3 regions of the Pseudomonas sp. GW821-FHT07F01 genome follow, and region 1 is predicted to be linked to each of the others. Evidence: riboswitches for the same ligand, from Rfam matches in the RefSeq annotation. Region 1 holds a riboswitch; each other region holds the start of a gene.
What was found. Region 1 has a riboswitch for cobalamin ahead of AC07R1_RS04690 (TonB-dependent receptor). Riboswitches for the same ligand answer to the same signal wherever they lie in the genome.

Region 1 (4,893 bases):
GTGCGGTCGGCTTCGGAAACCGGGCGGTAACGCTTGGCCGAGGCATCCCAGCCGGCGTGGATGGATTCCACCGCCACGGCCGAGGCGACGCCATCGAGCTCGCCCAGTACCTCGAAGCCCCGGTTGAAGAACAGCTTGAGGTTGGGCAGCCGGCTGTGCAGTTCCCGCAGGAACGAGGCCAGGGCCTTGCGTTGCGGTTCGCGATCGGCCTCGGGGAGCAACTGGAAACTGTCCAGGGTGTCCAGGAACAGGCCGGCGTAGCCCTGGTCCTGCAGCGCCTTGGCACGCTTGAACAGGTGTTCGCGCCAGGCCGGGGTGGCGATGTCCATCACCTGGCTGTCCCAGGCCTTGTTGCGCACGGGGCTCGCGCCCTGGGCCAGGGCCTGCTTGGCCAGGGCAGCGCGGTTGCCGTCGAACTCCCCTACCGACAGGTAGGCGAACGGCTGGCTGCCGAGCTTGCGCAAGGTGGCGACATCGGCGCTGGCCATATGGCCGGGCTCGACCACTGCCCATTCGAACTGCGCCAGCTCCTGCAAGGGTGGCTGCTCGGCGTACCAGAACCCGACACTGGCGGGCGCCGCGGGTGCGGCCTGCACCAGGGTGTTGGTGGCACACAAGGCCAATGCGGTAAACAGGCGTCGAACCACTTTGCAGACATGCCCCCTGCGAAACTCGATATCCATAACTCACTCTTCAGTAGATCAATCTGCACAACATCAGGCTCTAGGGCAGCCGCCATGGCGGGCGCCCCTAAGGCAACGAACTAAAGGCTGCGGTAAAGCCGTTCCAGGCCCTCGGCCAGGCTGCTGGGCGTGCCCAGGTCGAAGCGCTCGCGCAAGCGGCGGTTGTCGGCCTTGGAATGGCGGATATCCCCGGAGCGGGTCGCGCCGTGGCTCACCTGCAGCGGCTTGCCGCTGATCTGCTGCAGGGCGCCAATCAGATCGTTGAGGGTGGTCACCCCGCCGAGCCCGACATTGGTGGCATCGGCTGCCGGCGCGGGGCATTCCAGGCCCTGCACCAGGATCTTCACCAGGTCCGCGACATAGACGAAGTCGCGGGTCTGCCCGCCATCGCCGAACAGGGTGATGGGCCGCCCGGCCTTGGCCCGCTCGCTGAAAATGCTGATCACCCCGGAATACGGCGATGAAGGGTCCTGGCGCGGGCCGAAGATATTGAAAAAGCGCAGGATCACCGGTTCCAGCCCATGCTGGCGGCGGTAGAAGTCCAGGTAGTACTCGCTGGCGAGCTTGTCCGCCGCGTAGGGCGTGAGGGGAGATTTGGGGGTGTCTTCGGCAATCGGCGTGCCCTCGCCGTTATTGCCATAGACCGCAGCACTGGAGGCGAACACCACGCGGCGGATACCGGCCGCGGTCATCGCCTCGCACAGGCGCAGGGTGGCGATGAAATTGCTCTGGTGGGTGGCCACCGGGTCTTCGACCGAAGCCTGGACCGACGCCACAGCAGCCAGATGCACCACGGCATCGCAGCCCTGAACGGCATCCGCCAGGAGTGCCGCATCGGCGGCATCCCCCACCAGCAGTTCCAGGCCAGCATCGCCCATGGGCAGATTGCCGACCTTGCCCGTGGAAAGGTCGTCCAGAACCCGCACCGCATAACCCTTGGCCAGCAGTGCATCCACGAGGTGAGAACCGATAAAACCAGCGCCCCCAGTAACCAGTATCCGTTCGGCAGACATAGATCATTCCAAAGAGAAAAATCGCGGCTACGCCGTCTGAAGCTAGCACAGCCAACGGATCAGCCCTGGCTACTTGCCATCCTGGCCATCATGTTTTGTTTGGCTGCTCTGCCCCATAGGCTGTTTCGCCTTTTTTCGGAGCAGAGTTCAGAGCTTTGGCGTCAAAAAAAAACTCAAGATAATCAATCGCTCAGCGCCGACATACTGGGTCAGAAAAGCAAAATCGTCAATAATGCGTCGATATTTGTCGATTATTTAAGCGCCAGGAAAAATAGGTCAATATATTGACTTTCCCAGCATAAAGCGCTGAAACCGCCGCCGTAGCTGGCCACATGCCATTGACGCAAGGGCTCGGCAGTGCTCATATGCGCGCCAGTTTCAGGTGTCCCATGCCGCCGTGCATGGGGTTAAACGGGAAGCCGGTGCGTCATTTCGATGATCAGTCCGGCGCTGCCCCCGCAACGGTAAGCGAGCGAAGCATTCGACAGACCACTGTGCCAAGGCATGGGAAGGTGAATGCCTCATGACCCTCGCGAGCCCGGAGACCGGCCTGCCACTTCGTTTGACAACCCCGCGGTGGGCGGGCGCAGTCCGGTTTTCGTGGGCGCGGCTGCCCGCGATTCCCTATGCGTTGTTCCCTCCGGGATTCATTCATTCCTTACAAGTAGTAGGAATCGCATGTCCCGCACCTCCTTGCTGCAACACCTGGCGAGCCCCTCGCTGTGTTTCACCCTCCTGCCTTGCATGGCCTGCCCGGCCCTGGCACAGGCTGAACAGAAAACCTTCCTGGTCTTGCCCGAGGCCCAAGTGAGCGGAGTCTCCAGCGCCCCGCAAACCTCTCTGGACACGCCCCTGCCCGCCGGCTCGCGGCTGAACCTCACGGCCCTGGAGACTCCGGCCAGCACCAGCAGCCTGGGCAACGACGCCATCAGCAACCGCAACAACCTCACGGTGCAGGATGCCGTCACCCGCTCCCCCGGCATCACCAGCATCGCCACCCCGGGCAACGGCAATACCGCACTGTCGGCCCGCGGCTTTACCGGGCACTCCTCGGTGATGACCCTGTTCGACGGCGCGCGCCTGTACACCGGCGCCGGCAGCCAGACCTTCCCGGTGGACCCGTGGATGGTCGAGCGCATCGACGTGATCCGCGGCCCGGCCTCGGTGCTGTACGGGGAAGGCGCCACCGGCGCGGTGATCAACGTGATTGCCAAGAAGCCCTTCGACGGTGAGATCCACAACCGCCTGCGCCTGGGCTATGGCTCCCATGATCGCCAGCAACTGGGCCTGGACAGCGGCGGCTCGCTGACCGACACCCTGAGCTACCGCCTGACCCTGAACCAGCAGCAGAGCAATGGCTGGGTCGACCAGGGCCAGTCACGCAGCCTGGCACTCAGCGCGGCGCTACGCTGGCAAGCCACCGACGACCTCGGTTTCACCCTGGCCCATGAACGCGGTGAAAGCGAACCCGCCAGCTATTTCGGCACGCCGCTGATTGCCGGCCAATACCGCGACAGCCTGCGGGACAAGAACTACAACCTGCGCAACGCCGTGCAGCGCTACAACGACGAATGGACCCGGCTCAACACCGACTGGACCCTGAGCGACAACCTCAGCGCCAGCAACCAGCTCTACTACATCAAGAGCCGCCGCCACTGGCGCAACGCCGAAGCCTACAACTGGGTCAGCTCCCGGGAGCAGTTGCTGCGCGGCGACTACCTGGAGATCAAGCACGATCAGGAGCAGATCGGCGATCGCCAGAGCTTCACCTTCAACCACTCGCTGTTCGGCCTGGACAGCAGGACCGTGGTCGGCCTGGAGTACAACAGGATTCGCTTCGGCGTGGCCAACAACTCGCCCTACAAGGATATCGGTAGCGACTATATCGACCCGTGGAACCCGGCACCGGGCTACTTCCAGAGCCGCTCGCCCTTCTCGCCCCAGACCGACAGCAGCACCCGCACTTTCGCCCTGTTTGCGGAAAACCGCCTGCAACTGTCGGAGCGCTGGTCGCTGGTGACCGGCATCCGCCGCGACCAGAACCATATCGATCGCAGTGATCTGCGCGCCGGCACCCGCACCGATCGCAGCCTCACCGGCGGCAACTGGCGCGCCGGCCTGGTGTTCGCGGTCACCGATCAACTGTCGCTGTACGGCCAGTACTCCACCAGTGAAGACGGGGTCAGCAACCTGATCAGCCTCAACCCGAGCCAGTTGCAGATGGACCTGACCGAAGCCAAGCAGACCGAGTTCGGGCTCAAGCAGCAGTTCTGGAACGGCCGTGGCGAATGGACCCTGGCGGCCTACCACATCGTCAAGAAAAAGCTCTTGACCACCGATCCGGTGACCCGCCTGGCGCAGCAGGTCGGCCAGCAATCCGCCGACGGCCTGGAAACCTCGCTGGAGCTGGCCCTGGATCACGGCTGGCAAGTCTCGGCCAACGCCTCGGTGGTGCGTGCCGAGTACGATGACTTCGATGAGGTGGTCTCTGGCAAAGCGGTGTCCCGGGCCGGCAATCGCCCCACCAACGTGCCGCGACGCACCGCCAACCTGTGGCTGAACAAGGCCCTGGCTCCGAGCCTGGAAGCCGGCATGGGCCTGCGCTACGTCGATGCGCGTTATGCCAACACCGCCAATAGCGTCGATGTACCCGGCTACACGGTGCTGGATGCCAACCTCGGCTGGCAGGCCCTGCCCGATGTGCGCCTGGGCCTGCAGGTGAAAAACCTGCTGGACCGGCGTTATGCCGCGGCGCAACAGAACAGCGGCCAGCAATGGCTGATGGGTGAACCGCGCTCGTTGTTCGTCACCGCCGACTACAGCTTCTGATCGAGGGGTTGCCGCAAGGCCCTGGGCTTTGCGGCGCCATTTAAGGCGTGCAGTGAGTTCGCCAGCCACTGGCCCGGGCCAGCGTCGGACAGCGACCAATCGGCACTTGCACCCACGCAGTCGATGGATATGCTGAGCGCCTTTGTCCCTGCACTGCCCGCGAGAGCCCCATGCCCTGCCTGAATGCCCGAGATGTCTGCCAGCGCCTGCGCGATGCCGCCCTTGGCGTTTACCCCCTACGGCCCAGCGCCAGCCATTCGGGCGCTGGCCAGGTGCAGGTGGATATCGAGGGTTGGCAGTTGCTGCTGGATTTCGATGGCCGGCATCTGCATCACTGCCAGAGCTGCCGCAGCGCCGAAGGCGATGTC
Region 2 (4,893 bases), 820 kb from region 1:
AGGTTCTCCACCAGCAGGCTCAGGCGGTGCTGCTGGGCCGTATCCAGGTAGCGATAGGCATCGGCGTCGACCACCGAATAGTGGCCGTAGTCGACGTTCTTCGGGCTGTCGATCTGGCCGATGTAGCGGACCGCGCCACCCACGCCCCACATCCGGTCCGGGGCTTCGAAGCCCAGCCGCGAACGGGCGAAGAAACCGGGGATGTTGCTCAGGGTCACGCCGTTGCGCGACTCCACCAGGTTGCGGGTCATGTCCGCCTGCAGGGTCCACTGCGGGCTGAACTGCCAGCGCCCGTCGAGTTCGATGCCGCGCACCTTGATCCGGCCCTGGCCGTTGCTCCAGACATCGTTGGCGTCGAGGGTGATCAGGTCGTCGATCTTGCGGTGGAAGGCGCTGACGCTGGCGTTGAATTCGCCGGCCAGCAGGCTGCCCTTGTAGTCCAGGCCGAGCTCGGCATTGAGGCTCTTTTCCGGCTTGAGGTCGGGGTTGCCTTTTTCGTAGTCCTCGTTGGCGTACAGCTGCTCGGCGTTGGGCAGCTTGAAGGCGCTGCCGTACTGGCCGCGCAGTTGCCAGTGGGGCGTCAGGTCGTAGAGCGAGGTGAGCATGCCCACGGTGGCGCTCTCGCCGCCGCTGATTTTCTCGTGGCGCACGCCCAGGCTCGGGTGCCAGTCGGGCAGGGCGTCGAACACCGGGCGCAGCTGGGTGTACAGGGCATTGGCCTGGGCCTGCTTGTTATCGATCTTCAGCACGTCGTCCTGGCCCTTGAACCACTGGTTGTCGGTGCCCAATACCAGCACGTGGCCGCCGTCCAGCTCGGCCTTGCCCTCGGCCTGCAGGCCCCAGTCGGTGAAGCCCCAGTAGTCGTTGTGGTTGCGCACCTTGAGGCTGGCGTCGTCGAGGCTGTCGATCCTGGTGTAGCGGGTGTCCCAGTCGTTGACATGGCCCTTGACGAAGTAGCTGAAGCCTTCGCCCAGGCGCTGCTCGAAGGTCGCGGTGGCGATCTGCTGGATGCGGTCGTTGGTGGTTTTCCGGTTGTTCACCGGGCGGGCGAAATCCAGGTTGGCGTCGCTGTACTGGTAGAACAGTTCCAGCCGCGAAGCGTCGCCAAGGCCCTGGATCGCCTTGGCGCCGAAGGTGGTCACTTCATAGCTGCGTTTCTTGTCCCGGGTGTTGGCGTTGTAGGCGCTGTTGCGAAATGGCTGGTAGCCATCGGAGACGTTGTGGCTGACATAGGCCAACAGCCCCAGCTCGCCCAGGCCGTTGCTGAGGATCTGCTCGGCGCGGGCGTCGCCGCTCCTGCCCATGAAACTGTCCAGGCCCAGGTTGACCTCGCCGGAGACGTCGCGGGTCTGCGGGTTGCGGGTGACGATGTTGATCACCCCGGACACCGCCTGTGTACCGAACAGCAGGCTCTGGCCACCCTTGAGCACCTCGATGCGCTCGATGGCGTTGGCCGGCAGGGTATCCAGGTACAGGCCGCCGTACAGGCGGTTGTTCAGGCGCACGCCGTCCAGCAGGATCAGGGTGTCGTCGTTGCGCCCGCCCAGCAGGGAGTAGGTGCCGTAGTCGAAGGGGCCATTCTTGGGCGCCACATACAGCCCCGGCACGTACATCTGCAGGACCCGGGTGATGTCGCTGCTGGGGCCGGCGCGTTCTATCTGCTGGCGGTCGATGATCTCCACCTTGCTGCCGTACCGGGCCATTTCGGCCACCGTGGTGGACTCCACCGAGGGGGCGGAAACAAATTGCCGGTCCAGCGTCAGGGGGCTGTCGTCCGCCAGCAGCAGGGGGCTGAACAGGCAGCCGAGCAGGGCGCCGCTCATGGTGCGGCGAGGTGCACGCCAGTCGCGTGCAGGCAAAGTGTCAGGTGTTGTCATTGTTGGTCTTCTCGAAAGTGTCTTCGGGAAGCACGCAGGAGAGGGTATCGGCCACGGGCACGCGACCATACCGGCCCATGCCCGCCCACCGCAGGATTGCCAAACAGACGTCACAGGCCGGTCTCCGGGCTTGCGAGTCTGGCGGCATTCGCCTTCCCATACCTTGGGTACAGTGGCCTGTTGAATGCAGCACTCGCTTACCGTTGCGGGGGCAGCACCGGACTTGCCCGAAAAGGGGCGCACCGGTTTCCCGTTTCACCTCCTGCACGGCGGCAGGAGGCACCTGAAACTGGGCGGCATATGAACATCCGCCCCGGCGTTCGTCAACGTTGCGCCTGCCGCCAGGTGTTACCGGATTCATCGCCCTGACGCCTCTGTAGCCGCTGCCGAGCCCGCGAGGCTGCGCAAAGGCCCGCAGGGCCTTGCTTGGCAGTCTCATGTCGAGCACCTCAGCGGTCTTGAGATTTCGCGCCCCTGCGGGCCGTTCTTTCGAACGCGGCCCGAGCCTGCGGCAGCGGCTACAGGAGCAGGGCGCTTTGCGGGGCCAGGTGCCGCTGTGCGTGCAGGGCCGTGCGTGACTCGCAGGCCAGCAGCGGCGCCGCCCGTACCGAGTCGCCCGGCTGCAGTTGCAGGCGCTTGGCGGTCAGCCGGTCCACCAGCAGGCAACCCGAAACCAGGCGCCCGGGGGCGGCGGTGATGCGGCAGCTTTCCAGGCGCCGGTTGTGGATCAGCCACACCGGCGCCTGTGCGTCCGGAGTGCCCACCAGCAGGGGCAGGGTCTGGCTTTCGCGCACGCTGCGGATCTTCGCCACCTCGGCCTCGATCAGCGGCCCGCCATCGAAGATGTCGATGCAGCCCTGATGGCTGAAGCCTTCGTCGCGCAGGATGCTCACCGCCTGTTCGGTGCTGGCGTGGGCCTGGCCGATGGCGGCCTGTGCCTGGGGGCTGAGCAGGCAGGTGTACAGCGGCTGGCGCGGCATCAGTTCGGCGATGAAGGATTTGCTGCCGTGGCTGGACAGGCGATTGGCCTGCTGGAAACCCATCTTGAAGAAGTGCCGCCCCAGGCTGTCCCAGAACGGCGAGCGGCCCTGGCTGTCGAGCTGGCCGCGCAGTTCGGCCACCAGCTTGTCGCCGAACAGCCGGGGGAATTCGGCGACAAACAGCAGGCGCGCGGTGGACAGCAGGCGGCCGGTGTAGCCCTGGCGGTGATCGCGGCGCAGGAACAGCGAGCACAGCAGCGACTGCCCGGTCATCTCGTTGCACAGGAACAGGGTCGGGATGTGCTTTTCGATGCCCAGCACCGGGGCGCTGCCGTGGGTGGTGCCGACCCGGTAGTTGTAGCAGGGCTCGCGCAGGCCGATGGCGCCGCTCAGGCCGCAGACCCCGATCACCTGCTGCTCGTCATCTTCCATGACGAACAGGTAGTCGGCATCGGCCCGCTCCACCTGGTTGGCGAAGGCTCGCTGCGCCCAGCGCACCCGATGGGCCAGGCGCTCGGGGTCGGTGGACAGGTTGTTCAGTTCGCGACAGCTGCCTTCGAGCAGGCTCAAGACCGCCGGCAGATCGGTGACGCGGATCGGACGGACGATCATTGGCGGGCTCCTGGCAATGACGCCGGGCAGGGGGGCAACAGGGGCCGGTTCATAAGGCAACGCTCCGTACCGGCTCGCCCGGCGCCAGTTGCAGGGCCTGGAACATGGCCGGGTCGAGGCCGATTTCAGCGCCCGGGGCGGTGTCCAGCGCCGCGACTATGGCGCGAAAGCCCTGCAGCCGCTCGTTGCTCAGCAACCACTGCTGGCCCTGGCCGCTCTGGGGGCTGGGGTAACTGGTGGCAACCCGGCTCTGGGCGATCGAGCGCAGTTGGTGGCTGCGCCCCTGAAGGGTCGGCCCGGCATCGAACAGGTCGACGTACTGGGTCGGCGCGAAGCCTTCGTCGATCAGGATCTGGCAGGCCTCCCGGGCATCCGGGTGAACCTGGCCGATGCAGTCCTGGGCCGCCTGCGCCAGCATCGGGATGTACAGCGGGTACTGGGGCATCAGTTCGGCGAGAAAGCCGCGGCCCTGCAGGGCGCACAGGCGCTCGGCCTCGACATAGGGCAGGTCGAAGAAGTGCTGGCCCACGGCTTGCCAGAACGGCGACTCGCCGTTGGCGTCGCTGTAGCCGACGATCTCGCTGATGCAGCTGTCGGCGAAGCGCTGGGGGTGGGCGGCGATGAACAGCAACCGCCCGCGGGAGGTGAGCTGGGCCAGTGGCGTGCCGCCCAGCGGCGGGTCGACATGGAAGCTGCGCAGCAGGGTCTGTTCGCTGAGGTCGTGGCACAGCGACAGGGTGGGCACCCCGTGCTGGATGTTCAGCTCCCGGGAACTGCTGATGAACGGGCGGTTGCGCAGGCTGTAGAACGGGCTGGCAAAACCGGCAGTGGCGAGGATGTCCGAGCAGCCGCGCAACTGGCCGCTGTCGAGGTCCTCGAGCACCAGGAAATAGTTCTCCGGGCCCTGGCTGGCCTCGCTCTTGGCGAAGGAGGCCTGGGAATCGAGGATCTTGTCCCGCAGGCAGGTTTCGTCATCCACCAGGGAGGTCACGCCCAGCAGGCGTTCGCGGGCCAGGCGCCGCAGTTGGGGCAGATCGGATAACGCCACCGGACGCAAGGCCAGCATGGGTGTACTCCTGTATCAAGGGCCGCTTGCCCCGGGGGGCAGGCACTGGCCAGACATCACTGTCGGTTACCACGCAGTTCCATGGCCGCGGCATCCGGCGGCCAGTCCCCGGGCCGCTCTTGCTGGCAGCGCCGGGGTTGGCGCGACGCCCTGGGGCGCCGCGCGGGTGCAACTAGTGCTTGAGCGGGTCGGGCAGGGCGGCACCGCTGCCCAACTTGTTCAGCAGGAACAGGTAGACCAGCCCGGCAAGGATCCAGATGGCGCCGAGTTTCTGCGCATCCACGCCCATGTTGTACATGATGGCGCTGACGATCACGAAGCCGATCACCGGGCAGATCAGGTGGCGCACCACCTGGCC
Region 3 (4,893 bases), on a different contig from region 1:
CCTCGGTGACCAAGGGCCTGATCGGCGAAGTGCCACAGACGATGTGGCTGTTCGACTACCCGCTGCTGGAGCGCACCTACTATCAATTGGCGGTGAACTTCGACGTGTTCGGCAACGTCTCCCACCAGGCCCAGACCCGGTTGTACTTCGACCTGATCCGCAATGGCGCGGAGCAGAACTTCCTGCGCCTGATGCCCGCCGGCACCCGCGAGGATTTCCTCGACGATTGGTACCAGAACAGTGGCAAGTTCAAGATGTGGCTGGATTACGAGTCCATCGACGACGACAAGCGCAGCGCGCTGAAGCTCGACCTCAAGGACCCAAAAAAGGACTTCGCCAACCAGTTGCTGGCCCGCTATGGCGACCTCAACGCCAAGCCGGATCCGATCAACCGCTGTGACAGCGCCTACTGCTCACGCCCGAACATCGACCCGGCGCTGCAGGATGCCGAGCAGGCCCTGAGCCGCCTGGCATCGCGCCCGGCGGCGGGCCTCAAGGTCATCGAACAGTTGCCGGAAGCGACCCTGCTGCGTGTCCAGACCGCCAGCGGCAAGCGCGAGTTCTACAGCATGCTGCGCAACCGCGCCCACAGTAACGTGGCCTTCATGCTCGGCGAGTCGCTGCGCTATCAGCCGGGGCTGGACACCCTGACCATATTCCCGGGGATTCTCAGCAGCTATCCGAACTTCATGTTCAACGTACCGGCCGGGCAAGTGCCGGAGTTCGTCGACGCCATGCAGGCGGCCCGGGACGCCGCCAGCTTCGAGAAGATCGTCGAGCGCTGGGGCATCCGCCGCAGCCATCCGCAGTTCTGGCAGTACTTCCATGACCAGACCCGCTACCTGCAGGAAACCGACCCGGTGGAAGCCGGGGTCCTGGACATGAACCGTTACGAAAACCTCTGACATAGAGCTGTCATCGCCCCCGGACTGCGCCTTGGCGCGGCCCGGGGACGCTCTATACCAAAGTCTATCCCGACAAAAATACTAGGACTTTGTCAGCGGCTTGGATTGGCGTAAACTGCGCCCACGTCTGCGAGGAACCACCATGAGCGCCATAACCATTACCGACGCCGCCCACGATTATCTGGCTGATCTGCTATCCAAGCAGAACACCCCGGGGATTGGCATCCGCATCTTCATCACCCAGCCAGGGACTCAGTACGCCGAGACCTGCATCGCCTATTGCAAGCCGGGCGAAGAGAAACCCGAAGACAAGGCCCTGGGCCTGAAAAGCTTCACCGCCTACATCGACGCCTTCAGCGAAGGTTTCCTCGATGATGCGGTGGTCGACTACGCCACCGACCGCATGGGCGGCCAGCTGACCATCAAGGCGCCCAACGCCAAGGTGCCGATGGTCAATGCCGACAGCCCGGTCAACGAGCGCATCAACTACTACCTGCAAACCGAGATCAACCCGGGGCTGGCCAGCCACGGCGGCCAGGTCAGCCTGATCGACGTGGTCGAGGACGGCATTGCCGTGTTGCAGTTCGGCGGCGGTTGCCAGGGCTGCGGCCAGGCCGACGTGACCTTGAAGGAAGGCATCGAGCGCACCCTGCTCGAGCGCATTCCGGAGCTCAAGGGCGTACGTGACGTCACCGACCACACGCAGAAAGAAAACGCCTACTACTAAGGCGTTCGCTGCGACTTGAAAAAACGGCGCCCCGTGAGCGCCGTTTTTTTATGCCCCCAAGCCAGCTCCCCCCAAAGCCTCCGTAGGAGCCGGCTTGCCGGCGAAAGGGCCCTAGAGTCTTGTACCAATTCCCAGATCGCCTTCGCTGGCAAGCCAGTTCCCGCAAAGGGAGTCAAGGGCGGTAGAGATGTGCGTGCCCGGCGCGGTACAGCGACGATTCGCTGAATGCATCCGTGGCCAGCACCCGGCCCACCAGGATCAGTGCCGTGCGCCGAAAACCCTTGGCCGCCACCTGATCGACGATGTCCGCCAAGGTTCCCAGGGCCCAGTCCTGATCCGGCCAGGTGGCGCGGTGCACCACTGCAATCGGGCAGTCTGCGCCGTAGTGGGGCAGCAACTCGGCAACGATCTTCGGCAGGTGATTGACCCCCAGGTGGATGGCCATGGTGGCGCCGTGGGCCGCCAGGCTGGCGAAATCCTCGCCGGCAGGCATCGCGGTCTTGTCCGCGTAGCGGGTAAGAATCACGCTTTGGGAGACGTCCGGCAGGGTCAGTTCGGCCCCCAGCAGGGCAGCGCAGGCGGCGGTGGCGGTGACCCCGGGGATGATCTCGAAGGGGATGCCCAGCTCCCGCAGGCAGCGGATCTGCTCGCCGATGGCGCCATACAGGCTCGGGTCGCCGGAATGCACCCGGGCCACGTCCTGGCCCCGGGCATGGGCCTGCTTGATGGCCTCGATGATCTGCTCCAGGTGCAGTTCGGCGCTATTGATCACCCGCTCCGCGCGGTGCCCGTCGAGCACTGCCTGGGGGACCAGGGAGCCGGCGTAGATGATCACCGGGCAACGATGGATCAGGCGCTGGCCCTTGACGGTGATCAGTTCCGGGTCGCCGGGGCCGGCGCCGATGAAATAGACAGTCATGGCTGTGTCCTGTGAAAAAAGGTCGGGAGCCGTGCTTCAGATGAAGATTGCTCATGATCGAAGGCGGGAATTATCGGGGATTCTACCGGGCGGCGACCAATGCCAGGGTGGCTTGGGCGTATTTTTGCCGGGGAACAAGCAGTGTGGCCGGGCCGGGTGACAGCTGTTCGGCCAGGGCCAGGGCGGCACTTTCGGCCACGCCGTAGCAGCCGGTACGTTCGAAGGCGATTTGCGAGCGGTGGCTCAGGCGCAGGGCAAAGGGGGCGAGCTGGCCGCTGCTGAAACAGGTCAGCGGCAGTTCCAGTTGCTCCGCCAGTTGCAGCAGGCCGGGTTCGTTGCGCTTGAGGTCGATGCTGGCCAGGGCCAGGACCTGCCGGGCCTGCCACTGGTGCGCCGCCAGGACCTGGTCGAGCAAGGCGCGCAGCGTGGTCACCGGGCAGCCTTTCTGGCAGCCCAGGCCGACCACCAGGGTCGGCGCTGCGCTCACTTCGATCATGCCGAGTACTGGCCCGCGCTCTTGCGCCGGAACAACCAGGCGCTGATCAGCCCGAGGGCCAGCCAGAAGGCCGCATTGGTCAGCTGCGAGGCGATCTTGAATTGCGCTTCCAGTTCTTCCGGGGCCAGCATCGAATGCACTTCCGGCTGCGGCGCGCCGATCACGTGGGGTACGGCGATGATGGCCGCGCCCAGGATCTTCAGCAGCCAGTTGCGGGCGAACACGATCAGGGCAATGCCCACAGCGGTGGAGGCGGCGGTGCCGACCCACCAGATCTGCCGCTGTGCCAGGTCGGCTGCGGCGGTACCCGGCAGTTCCGGCGGCAGGCCCAGGGTCGGCGCCAGGCAGAAGGTGGCATAGCCGGCCAGGCCCCAGAGCAGGCCCTGGGACGTGCGGTTCGGCGCGCGCAGGGTGTAGAGGCCGGCCAGCATCAGGGCGAAGCCCACGGCCACCACCAGGTTGCCTCCGGTGGTGGACAGCACGCGCTGCCAGCCGTCTTCCGGCTCCCAGGCTTCGGCATCGTGGCTGTGGACGGCCATGGCGCCTTCGGCGTGCTCATGGACTTCGGCCGCGGGGGCCTTTTCATAGGTTTCCGCCTGCAGGATCAACGGGGCGACCCAGAAGCTTTGCAGCAGGGTCAGCAGCAGGGCGGCCAAGAGGCCGGTGAAACCTGCGGTTTGCGCGATACGCTTGATCATGTCGGCAGGTCTCAATGGCAAGGGAAGGCGGCGCTGTGGCGGGTGTCGTGAGCCGCGTTGTGCACCGCCTCGATGTGGGAGAAGCCGGCGAAGTACACCAGGCACGCGCCGAGGATCGAGGCGCCGATGGCGGCCACCAGGCGCTGGCTCAGGGTGGAGGTCGTGCTGGCGGAGTGGCTGGTGCTGCTGATGATCGACATGGCGCTTCCCTCTGGAGTGTCAGCGGGGTAGAGGCGCAGGAAAACCCCGCGTGATGGCCACGCAGGGTTTGCAACAGCGCCCGCCCACCGCGGGTTGTTATGTAAGTGTTGCGGGCCGGTCTCCGGGCTTGCGAGGGGCAGGGCTGTGTCATGCCGTGCCGGCAAGTGTCGCCTTCCCATGCCTTGGCACAGTGGATCTGACACTTCGCTCGCTTACCGTTGCGGGGGCAGCACCGGACTGGCCACGGCTTTTTAGTTAAGCACGTGATTCACCGGTTTCCCGTTTCACCCTGTAAGGGGCACCCGTAACAAGGTGTGTAGGAGATCATGGGCGGGGCAGGGGCGTCAATTGCCGTGACCGCTGCGCAGGTGTGCGCCGTGCTCGTGCAAGGTTCAATGGCTCTTTCGCCGGCAAGCCGGCTGCTACGGGCGCATTGTCGATTGACCGTCCCCCTGGCTCTGCGTAGCCTTGCGCTTTCGAGGTTCTTCGGCCACGGGTCGAAGCTAAGAAGGGAACGCGGTCGATGCCGCGGCTGCCCCCGCAACTGTGAAGGGTTCGATTGCTGCAAGGCCACTGCATGGGTGTCGACGACGCCGGTGGGAAGGCGCAGCAATCGCCGGTCCGACGACTGGCAAGCCCTCAGCCAGGAGACCTGCCTCGATCCAAGATTCTCACTACAACCGGGCGGGGTGATCCGGTGGCGAAATCTCCGCGCGCCCGGCGTTGCGGTTCTCGTCCCGTTTGCCCGCCTCCTTTTGCCAAAGGGCATCCGATGAAAACACTGGCCAAACTTCCCGTCACCATCGTCACCGGCTTCCTCGGCTCGGGCAAAACCACCCTGTTGCGGCACATGCTGGACAATGCCCAGGGCCGGCGCATTGCGGTGATCGTCAACGAATTCGGCGAGCTGGGCATCGACGGCGAAATCCTCAAGCAATGCGCCATCG

Region 2: it holds a riboswitch for cobalamin, as region 1 does, so the genes downstream of both, AC07R1_RS00960 (TonB-dependent receptor plug domain-containing protein) here and AC07R1_RS04690 (TonB-dependent receptor) in region 1, are expected to answer to the same signal.
Region 3: it holds a riboswitch for cobalamin, as region 1 does, so the genes downstream of both, AC07R1_RS08035 (CbtB domain-containing protein) here and AC07R1_RS04690 (TonB-dependent receptor) in region 1, are expected to answer to the same signal.

What each region holds. Positions count from the first base shown of each region.
Region 1 is NZ_JBWKQO010000001.1:1,041,246-1,046,138, reverse strand. It holds gene AC07R1_RS04700 (bifunctional glycoside hydrolase/polysaccharide deacetylase family protein) at 1-683, opposite strand, end outside; gene AC07R1_RS04695 (NAD-dependent epimerase/dehydratase family protein) at 764-1,696, opposite strand; cobalamin riboswitch at 2,060-2,264, shown strand; gene AC07R1_RS04690 (TonB-dependent receptor) at 2,375-4,525, shown strand; gene AC07R1_RS04685 (DUF7693 family protein) at 4,696-4,893, shown strand, end outside.
Region 2 is NZ_JBWKQO010000001.1:222,850-227,742, forward strand. It holds gene AC07R1_RS00960 (TonB-dependent receptor plug domain-containing protein) at 1-1,823, opposite strand, end outside; cobalamin riboswitch at 1,976-2,179, opposite strand; gene AC07R1_RS00965 (arginine N-succinyltransferase) at 2,396-3,469, opposite strand; gene AC07R1_RS00970 (arginine N-succinyltransferase) at 3,519-4,535, opposite strand; gene AC07R1_RS00975 (APC family permease) at 4,708-4,893, opposite strand, start outside.
Region 3 is NZ_JBWKQO010000002.1:412,397-417,289, reverse strand. It holds gene AC07R1_RS08060 (fatty acid cis/trans isomerase) at 1-905, shown strand, start outside; gene nfuA (Fe-S biogenesis protein NfuA) at 1,048-1,632, shown strand; gene cobM (precorrin-4 C(11)-methyltransferase) at 1,805-2,551, opposite strand; gene AC07R1_RS08045 (cobalamin biosynthesis protein) at 2,634-3,047, opposite strand; gene AC07R1_RS08040 (CbtA family protein) at 3,044-3,745, opposite strand; gene AC07R1_RS08035 (CbtB domain-containing protein) at 3,757-3,945, opposite strand; cobalamin riboswitch at 4,042-4,267, opposite strand; cobalamin riboswitch at 4,409-4,620, shown strand; gene cobW (cobalamin biosynthesis protein CobW) at 4,719-4,893, shown strand, end outside.